DNA from 3 places in the Ensifer sp. 22460 genome. Region 2 is predicted to be linked to each of the others. Evidence: predicted binding sites of a transcription regulator. Region 2 holds the regulator's gene; each other region holds the start of a gene.
The links. Region 2 encodes LexA, which represses DNA repair genes until DNA is damaged. Its sites were predicted from a motif close to TGTTCNNNNTGTGTTCNG; they were not measured.
Positions count from the first base shown of each region.

Region 1 (3,272 bases), on a different contig from region 2:
CGGCGGCCGGCTCGATTGTTTCGTCGTTGGTCTCAACGACCTGCGCAAGGACACCGGCGTTCCGGATCGCCCCGGCCGTCCCTATCTGATCCCCTGGCTGATGCAGATCCTGCTGGCGGCGCGCGGCGGCGGGCTCGACGTCATCGACGCCGTGTTCAACGATTTTCGCGACGCTGATGGATTCGACGAGGAATGCCGGCAGGGCCGCGACATGGGCTATGACGGCAAGATGCTGATCCACCCGGCCCAGATCGGCCCGGCGAACGAACGTTTCGGCGTAGAGCAGATCGCTGTCGACGAGGCGCGCGCGATCATCGCTGCCTTTGCGCTCTCGGAAAACGCCGGCAAGGGCGTCATCAATCTCAACGGACGGATGGTCGAGCGGCTGCACCTCGATCAGGCCGTGATGCTCGCCGCCAAGGCGGATCTCATCGAAAAACGAAAGACAAGATCTTGAAACTCTATCGCTTCCTGACCGGTCCCGACGACGCTTCCTTCTGTCACAAGGTGACGGCAGCGCTGAACCAGGGCTGGAGCCTGCACGGCTCGCCCACCTATGCCTTCAACGCCGATACGCAGCACATGCAGTGCGGCCAGGCGGTGTTCAAGGAGGTCGAGGGCAAGGATTACACCCCGGATATCAAGCTGTCGGAACAGTAGTCGAGGCTGTTTGCCGTCGTGCAAGTTTGCCCCTCACCCTAACCCTCTCCCCGCAGGCGGGGCGAGGGGACGCGGTTGATGCTCGCAATCGGCGTGTGAGGCCTGTTTTCTGGTATCGGTTAACCCGTGCTCCGATTGGGATGCGAACGGTACCGCGAGTCTCCTTCGCCCCGCTTGCGGGGAGAAGGTGCCGGCAGGCGGATGAGGGGCAGATAAAACGGGTTAGCCGCCGACGTGCTCGACGCTGGCTTCGATCCGCTCCATGTCGTCGTCGGAAAGGCCGAAGTGATGGCCGATCTCATGGATCAGGACATGGGTGATGATGTCACCCAGCGTCTCCTCGTTCTCAGCCCAATAGTCGATGATCGGGCGGCGATAGAGGGTGATGCGGTTTGGAAACTGGCCGGTTTCCATGGTGAAGCGCTCGCTGATGCCACGGCCCTCGAAAAGGCCGAGCAGGTCGAAAGGCGTTTCCAGTGCCATGTCCTCGAAAATGTCGTCGCTCGGGAAGTCGGCAACTTCGATGATGAGGTCGGTCGTCAGCTGGCGGAATTCCTGCGGCAGGTGGCCGTAGGCTTCCAGTGCGAGCTGTTCAAAAGTGGTAAGCGTCGGTGCGTGGCGTTCCCGCCAATCATCGGTCTGGTCAATGCGGGCCATAGGCACTCCTTGTTGCCCTCCATATAGCGATTTTGCCAGTGTTTTTCGAGTGTTGAATTCCGCGGGCATGGGGACAGGAATAAATTCTTAGAATTGGCTGTTGACTCATTTAGGAAGCTCTGGAATCTAATAGAACATAACATGAACATTTATGATGGGAGTTGACCGTCATGGCCGACAAAGCCGTGGAGCGGGAGACGGTACTTTCGCTCCGAGAGACCATAGCCAGGATCGAAAACCGTCGGCTTCCGGGCGTCGTGCGCGCCGCCAAGGCGGCCGATCCCGGCGGCTTCCGTCAGCGCGAGGAAGATGAGCCTGGCCGTCGGGCGCTTGCGCTCGGGGTTGCGGATCTGGACACGCTTCTCGAAGGCGGCCTACCGCTCGAAGGCATGACGGAAATCCGCAATGCCGAGACGCGCGATGCCGGCGCTGCCGCCGGTTTTGCCGCGGCACTCAGCGTGCTCTGCCAGCAGGCGCGCCTGGAAAAAGGCGAGCCGGCAGCTCCGGTTCTCTGGATCAGCCAGTCGATGGCTTCCAACGAGGCGGGCCTGCCCTATGGATTGGGTCTCAAGGCCTATGGGCTCGATGTCCGCGGCCTCGTCTTCAGCCTGCCGCGCACGGTGAAGGACGCGCTCTGGATCGCCGAGGCGGCGCTTTCCGTCCCGAGCTTCTGTGCCGTCATCCTGGAAATTCGCGGCAATCCCGCAGCTCTTGCGCTCAGCGAGAGCCGGCGCCTGCATGTTCGCTCACGCGCGGGCCATGTTCCCCTTCTGCTCCTGCGCCAGTCCGGGCACGAGGAGGCGAGCAGCGCCTTCTTCCGCTTCCTCGTCGAGCCGGCGCCGGCGCGCGAGCGTCCCCTACCGGATGGATCGATGCTTCGCGGCAGCATCGGCCATCCCGTCTTTCATATCATCGCCGAGAAGAGCAGGGCTCCTGCGCCGCTCGGCTTCCTGCTGGAGTGGAACCCCCATGACCGCCGCCTTTACCCCGTCGAGCCCCTACCAGCCGCTGCTGCGGCAGATCCAGAACCAGCGCATTCTGTCGCTCGCCTTTCCGCATCTTCCGGCCGATCGGGTCGCCCGCAAACGCTGGGGGAACTCGTGGCTTTCCCGCGGGCGTCCTGAGCATCCGCCTGTCGTCTTCGCTGACAAGGTGAAGAGCGCGATGCGCCTCGTCGCGCTCGACGGTTACGCCGAAAAGTGCGGGTTTCACATCGGTCAGGGTGTTGCCGAAGCCCGGGCCATGTGTCCCGAGATCGACGTGCTGCCGGCCGATCCCGCTGCCGATCGGGCCCTGCTCGAAGGCCTTGCGGATTGGTGTTGCCGCTATACACCGCTCGTCGCGCTCGATGGCGACAGCGGCCTCTTTCTCGACATCACCGGCTGCGCCCATCTTCTCGGCGGGGAAAAGGCGCTGTTCGACGATCTGCTCGCCCGTCTCTTTCATCTGGGGGTCGAAGCCCGCGCGGCGATCTCCTCTTCCGCCGGGCTCTCCTGGGCGGTGGCGCGGTTCGGCTCCGACGGCATTCTTGCCCCGGACGAGGCGGCGCGGGTGCTGGCGCCGCTGCCGATGGCGGCTCTTCGGCTGCCGCGGGAGACGATCGAAACGCTTGGCCGGGTCGGGCTCAAGCAGGTCGGCGACATCGTCGAGGCGCCGCGCGCGCCGCTTGCCCGCCGGTTCGGCGCGACCCTGCTTCTGCGCCTCGATCAGGCGCTCGGGCGGGAGGATGAGCCACTGTCGCCGCGGTTGCCCGTCGCCGCCCTCTCAGTGGAGCGCCGTCTCGGCGAACCGGTCCAGGGCGAAGACGATATTCTCGGCTTGACGGAAGAGCTGGCGATGCGGCTGAAGCCGGAACTGGAAAAGCGTGGGCAGGGCGGGCGTCTGTTCGAGCTTCTGCTTTTCCGCGTCGATGGCGCGGTCTTCCGCATCGCCGCCGGCACGTCCTCGCCGCTCAA
Region 1 is NZ_JBQENZ010000009.1:75,688-78,959, forward strand. Features, by position in the region: gene ACTJKM_RS13500 (HpcH/HpaI aldolase/citrate lyase family protein) at 1-457, shown strand, start outside; gene ACTJKM_RS13505 (DUF1737 domain-containing protein) at 454-660, shown strand; gene ACTJKM_RS13510 (metallopeptidase family protein) at 883-1,317, opposite strand; gene ACTJKM_RS13515 (ImuA family protein) at 1,488-2,441, shown strand; gene ACTJKM_RS13520 (Y-family DNA polymerase) at 2,356-3,272, shown strand, end outside.
Region 1: ACTJKM_RS13515 (ImuA family protein) is a predicted target of LexA. The motif match lies at 1,448-1,465, and genes of this name have one in related genera.

Region 2 (3,272 bases):
GAAAACTTTTCGGCAACCCATCAAACGCATAATGCAGTCGCGAATCAGGATGGGGACGCATGGCCAAAGCCACTACGAAACGTCGAAGCCGGAATTCCGGTCGGAGCAGGGGCAAACAAGGCGGTATGGCGCCGTGGTATCTGGCCGCCGCACTCACTGTCGGCGGCGTGGTCGCTTACGATCATCGCGCCGAACTGCAGCATTGGCCGGTGGTATCGGACGTGGTCGCGTTCACGTCCCGACACGAGTCGAGGCCGAAGCCCGTTCGTGTCGCGCAGAAATCGGACGCGCGTCCCGCGCAGCAGGCGGAGAAGCAGAAGCCGAATCCGATGACAAGAGTTGCCCTCGCCGCTCCGGTGCCGTCCGTCGACGTCGGCGCCAAGGCGCCGACACCCGTGGTGCGGCCCAATGAGGAAGTGAAGACGGCATCCGTTCGCACGGATCAGTTTTATTTCTGCGGGATTCGCAACGACAACTGCGTGATCGACGGCGCCACCTTCCTGTACCACGGCGAAACGATCCGCGTGGCAGACGTCGATGCGCCGCGTATTCGCCAGGCAAGCTGCGACAAGGAACGTTCGCGCGGCTTCTATGCCAAGCAGCGCCTGCGCGAATTGTTGAATGCGGGTGACTTCAGGCTGGAAACGGCGAGCGGCCGTCAGGATGCCAAGGCCGGTGAAAAGCTGCGGCTGGTCACCCGCGGCGACCAGTCTATCGGGCGTGTGCTCGTATCCGAGGGACTGGTGCGGCCGTGGACAGGACACGCGACGCCCTGGTGTTGAGGCCACCCCAGATGCGATCGGCGGAGGTTCGCGATCGCTCTGTGGAAAGTATCCGTCTTACAAATCGACGGCGCGTTTTTCGGAAAATGCCTCTTGCGGTTTTTCTGCAATCATTCTAAATCCGCGCCAACGCTCGGTTATCCGAGCTGTGAGGCCTCGTGGCGGAGTGGTGACGCAGAGGACTGCAAATCCTTGTACCCCGGTTCAATTCCGGGCGAGGCCTCCAAAAACTCTCACCTCATTTTAGTGTGGATAGACGTTCTGCCTCGGGGCAGAGCGATTGCATGGTTGCCTCCCCACGCCCGCGCAAGCCACGTCCATTAGCTATCCGTTGGATCTTATCGCTTCGGTGAAATCGGTAGAGGGGGAACGATGACTCCGCTGACATCAGCCGCATCGGTAGCGTCCGTCATCATCAAAACGGAGGCAATGGCATATATGAAGACGAAACTTGTCCTGACGGCCTTGGCCCTCTTCGCTGCGACCACATTCGAGGCGCGGGCGGAGGATCTGGTTTTCAAGCTGAAGAACAACACCAACGCAGTGCTGACGAACTTCTATACGTCGCCTGTGGGTGTCAATGAGTGGGAAGACGATGTTTTCGGCCGGCAGGTGCTGAACCCCGGAGAAGACATGGAGATCACCATCGCCGACGGCCGGGAGGTCTGCAAGTACGACATGCGCTTCGAGTTCGAAGAAGGCTCCGACCTCGATACGACCGAAGACATGCAGGACCTCTGCGAGCTCGGCGAGTACACCATCCACGAATAAGAGGCGCGCCTTCAGGTCGCCATCAATAAACAGAGCCTCGCCACCGCAAGCGGTGGCGAGGCTCGGTCGGATGCCAGATTTACCTCGGAATCAGTGGTAGCGGCGCATCAGCCCGACGAGCTTGCCCTGGATCTTCACCCGATCGGGCCCAAAAATCCGCGTTTCGTAGGCAGGGTTCGCGGCTTCGAGCGCGATCGATGCGCCCTTGCGCCGGAAGCGCTTCAGCGTCGCTTCCTCATCATCCACGAGCGCCACGATGATATCGCCGGGATTGGCCGTATTGCCATTGCGGATGATCACGGTGTCGCCGTCGAAGATGCCGGCTTCGATCATCGAGTCGCCCTTGACTTCGAGAGCGTAGTGTTCGCCGTTGCCGATCATGTCGAGCGGAACGGTAATGTCGTGCGTGTTGTTCTGGATGGCCGAGATCGGCACACCGGCAGCGATGCGGCCCATGACCGGCACGGAAACCGATGTGTTGTCGGCCACGGGCGTGGGCTTCGGCGGTGCGGCAGGAGCGGCCGCTGGCGCCTTGCCGAGGCTGCCCTCGATCACGCTGGGCGAGAAGCCGCGGCGGGGCTGCTGCTGGCTGGATGCGTAAGCCTCCGGAAGCTTGATGACCTCGAGCGCGCGGGCTCGGTTCGGCAGACGGCGAATGAACCCGCGTTCTTCGAGTGCCGTGATCAGACGGTGAATGCCGGACTTCGACGCCAGGTCGAGCGCATCCTTCATTTCATCGAATGATGGTGGGACGCCTGACTCCTTCATGCGTTCGTGAATGAAGAGAAGCAATTCCTGTTGCTTGCGGGTCAGCATGGCACGTCGCTCCCAGAGGCGTGAAACAAATCAAGAACAGACACTATCTGTTCCATATGTGTTCCGCAAGTGCCTAAAATTCCGTGAATTCAGACAATTGGCGCGTCTGTGCGTGTCGATTGGTCACTTTTACGGGAGCAGAGCGGGTTTGGGCGATGATCGTGCCCAAACGGAGGGCGGCGGCGTAGCGCATTGCGCGACGGCACGGCGATTCGAACGAATCGCGAGCGTTTTCGTGCAAAGAGGCTAGGCCGGCTGCGTGGCGGCGCAGGCGTCTTCGAATTCCTTCACCGTCTCGGCGCTGTTGTCTTCTGGAAGTACGGCGTCCGCCGCATCGGTCGCGACCGGCCTGTCGCCATCATAGACGAACGACTGGATGTAGAACGCGATCGCACCCTTCCACACCTTGCGTCCATCGATCTGATGGCACGGCACGGCGCTCTCGAAATCGGTCTGAAGTTCGTCCACCGTGGCGGCGCTGAGCTTGACGTCAGGCATATTGGGCGATGCGACTATCGAAGCGAGAAGCAGGGCGGCAAGCACGGTGATCGTCCACTTTGATGCAAGGGTGGGACTACGGGGCGGTTAACGATGTGAACCGCGCTTTCGTTCCGAAGTCCAGCAAGCTTGGCGATCACTGTCATGTGTTCAACAGCTCTTTGAGTGCAGGCTGTGGCCGTTTTGCGCCAGGGGCACACAGCGGCAAAGCCGCCTCAGCCTGGCGCGCCGTCCTTGCCGCAATCGCTTGGGTTGCGCCAAGTCGCGGCCTCGCTGCCGGCGTGCACAAATCCGTGTTGTGAAGATGTCGCACCGTCTCGACAGGTTGTAAAAAAACGATAACTTTGCGGGAAAAATGGGGTGGTTGCATGCGTAGATTGTCGTTGGCGGTTCTCGGTCTGTTGG
Region 2 is NZ_JBQENZ010000008.1:243,264-246,535, reverse strand. Features, by position in the region: gene ACTJKM_RS12910 (thermonuclease family protein) at 60-782, shown strand; tRNA gene ACTJKM_RS12905 (tRNA-Cys) at 935-1,008, shown strand; gene ACTJKM_RS12900 (hypothetical protein) at 1,221-1,553, shown strand; gene lexA (transcriptional repressor LexA) at 1,644-2,369, opposite strand; gene ACTJKM_RS12890 (hypothetical protein) at 2,616-2,912, opposite strand; gene ACTJKM_RS12885 (hypothetical protein) at 3,236-3,272, shown strand, end outside.

Region 3 (3,272 bases), on a different contig from region 2:
GCCGAAAACGAGCCAGCCGAAGATCGTCGCCGAGACGATTTCGAGATATTGCAGCGGCGCCAGCACTGAAGCCGGGGCGGCGCGATAGGCATAGACGCCGAGCACGCCGGAGATGGTGGCGGTGACGCCGACGCCGAGCAGATAGTACCAGGTGTAGTCCTGCGGCCAGACCGGATCGAAGATGCCGGAACCCGTGCCTTCGCCGAAATAGAGCAGCACGAGGCAGAAGAGCCCGCCCCAGATGCCGGCATGAAATTGCATCGACCAGGGGTCCTCGTTCTGCGCGACCATGCGGGTGACGAGCAGGAACACGGCAAGGCCGAAGGCGGCGACAACAGGCAGAAGCGCGATCCAGCCGACCTCCTGCATGCTCGGCTGGATGACGAGCAGCGCACCGAAGAAGCCGACGCCGCAGGCGGTGTAACGCCGCCAGCCGATGGTCTCTTTCAGGAAGATGCTGCCGAGGATCGTCAGGATGATCGGCTCGACGAAGAAGATCGCAATTGCGTCGGCAACCTCCATCACCTTCAGCGTGGTGATGAAGGAGAGCATCGTCACGACCAGGAGGCCGCCGCGCAACGCATGGAGCCCGGTCTTGCGCCAGGTGAGATCAAAGAGGCTGCCGCGGAAGAGCACGATCGGCAGGATGAAGACGACCTGAAGCAGGAACCGGACGGCGGTGATTTCGGCCGAGGGGACGGTCGCGATCGCCAGCTTGGCGAAGATGTCGATCAGCGGCGACAGGAGCACCGAGATCACCATCAGCGTCAGCCCGAAGGAGATGCGGTTGTGGTCCGTGGCGATCTTTTGAAGAGACATGTCGGCCATGATATTTCCGGTCAGCGCCTGCCTGCGATGGCGCCCAAGCACCAGGCGGCGAAGTCCGCCGTCGCCTGTTCCCGGCCGAGTTCGTTGAGGGTCTCGTGGCGCATGCCGTCATAAACGGTGACGGTAACGTTGGTCAGACCGGCCGCTTTCATCTTGGCGCCGAGCCAGCGAATGGCATTGCCCATCTCGGTTGACGGGTCGGCGCTGCCGCCGACGAGATGAATGGGCAGGTCCTTGCGGAGCCGCGTCAGCCGGTCGGGCCGGGCGCCGCCGAAGGATAGCCGGAAAAGGTCGAGCCAGAGCGAGACGGTCGCATCGAAACCGCAGAGCGGGTCGGCCGCGTATTTCGCGACCTCGGCATCGTCGCGCGAGAGCCAGTCGAGATCGGTCTTGCGATCCTTGATCGCGCCGCCCCACATGCCGAAGGTAAGCTTGGTCAGGAGCGGGCTCGGCACATCCGAACCCTTCAGCGCCTTCTCGATTTTCAGGATCATCTGGCCGCCGCGGCCGGCGAGGCCGGGACGGAAATTGGAGTTCCAGACGGCGAGCGCATCATAGAGGCCGGGATCAGCCTCGGCTGCGTTCAGCGCAATCAGCCCGCCCATGGAATGGCCGAAGAGGATGACGGGAAGACCCGGATGGGCGGCGGTCGCGATTTCGCGCACAGCCCGGATATCGGCGAAGATCTTGTCGAGGCCGTCGCGGCTCGAGAACATGCCGAGCGGGGCGTCGGGCGCGCGCGTCTCGCCATGGCCGCGATGGTCGTGGGCATAGACCTGGAAGCCATGCGCGGCCATCGCTTCGGCAAAGCGGGCGTAGCGGCCGGAATGTTCGGCAAGGCCGTGGCTGATGAGGAGGATGCCGCGCGCATGAGCGGTCGCGGGGAAATGGCGCCAGCTCAAGGTGGCTCCGGTCGGGCTCTGATGTGTCTTCACCTGCCCGAACACGATTTCCCCCGGCAACAACGACAGACCAATTCGATATCAAATCGATTTGCAAGGCAAAGGCAATCGCCGCTTGTTGCTCGTTGCGCATGAGGTCACACGCGAATGTGCGCTCATCTTAATTAAGAGTTGCAATTTTCCCGTTTTGAGCGATATTCGTTCCTGTTTTGTTTCCGCAGGAGGATATCATGGTTAGTTTCTGTAAGGCGATATCGGGTCCGATGGCAGGACTGCTGGCGGCGTTGGCGCTGTTCCTTGCGCCGGCCGCCTTTGCTGCCGGCGAGGAAATGTCGGAACAAGGGGGTTCCGAAGGCGCGACCAGCCGCACGGAATATGTGCTGGCGGTGAGCTGGCAGCCGGGCTTCTGCGAAACGCGGCCGCAACGCAAGGAATGCGAAAGCCAGACCGCAGAGCGTTTCGACGCCATCAATCTCTCGCTGCATGGCCTCTGGCCCCTGCGCAAAAGCTATTGCGGGGTAACGGCCGAGGTGCGTGCGCAGGATCGCAAGGGCAGCTGGCTTGAACTGCCGAAACTCGCAATGGCAGACGACACGGCGGCGCGGCTGCTGATCGCCATGCCCGGCGTGCAATCCGGCCTCGACCGGCACCAGTGGCTGCGCAGCGGCACCTGCCAGAGCGGCTCGGTCGACGACTATTTCTCGGCGCAGCTGCGCATGCTGGAGGAGCTCAACCGCTCGGCGGTCGGCGCGCTCTTTCGCCAGCGCATCGGCTCCGAACTCGACGAGGCGACGATCAAGCAGGCCTTCGACCAGAGTTTTGGCACTGGCGCCGGCGACCGGGTGCGCATGCGCTGCCAGACGGTTCAGGGGCGCAGCATCATCACCGGGTTGACGATCGGGCTGACCGGCGACGTCATGAAGGCGTCCAGCCTTGCACCGCTGATCCAGGCGGCGGGACCGACCGAATTCAAATGCGCCAAGGGTATTGCCGATACGGCCGGGCGAAGCTGACCGGCTTCGCGGGCACTGTTCTTCGGCAGCGAAAGCGCTGGAGGCGCAGGGTTGCCGCATGGGATAGGTGGGGGGACAAGCCGGGGCGAATGCCTTTGCTCATTGCCCCCTTCCTATAATTCGCCTACATAGCGGGCAAATTTCCTTTCCCTGCGGAGCATTCCCTTATGGCACGTCAGTTCATCTATCATATGGCCGGACTTAATAAGTCCTACGGCGCGAAGAAGGTTCTCGAGAACGTTCATCTGTCGTTCTACCCGGACGCCAAGATCGGTATCCTCGGCCCGAACGGCGCCGGTAAGTCGACGGTTCTGCGCATCATGGCCGGCCTCGACAAGGAATTCACCGGCGAAGCCTGGGTAGCCGAGGGTGCCACCGTCGGCTATCTGCCGCAGGAGCCGCAGCTCGATCCGACGAAGACGGTGCTTGAGAACGCGATGGAAGGCGTTGCCAAGAAGACCGCGATCGTCGAGCGCTACAACGAACTGATGATGAACTATTCCGACGAGACGGCGGAAGAGGGCGCGAA
Region 3 is NZ_JBQENZ010000003.1:197,261-200,532, reverse strand. Features, by position in the region: gene ACTJKM_RS05230 (DMT family transporter) at 1-828, opposite strand, end outside; gene ACTJKM_RS05225 (alpha/beta fold hydrolase) at 840-1,775, opposite strand; gene ACTJKM_RS05220 (ribonuclease T2) at 1,961-2,743, shown strand; gene ettA (energy-dependent translational throttle protein EttA) at 2,911-3,272, shown strand, end outside.
Region 3: ACTJKM_RS05220 (ribonuclease T2) is a predicted target of LexA. The motif match lies at 1,930-1,947, and genes of this name have one in related genera.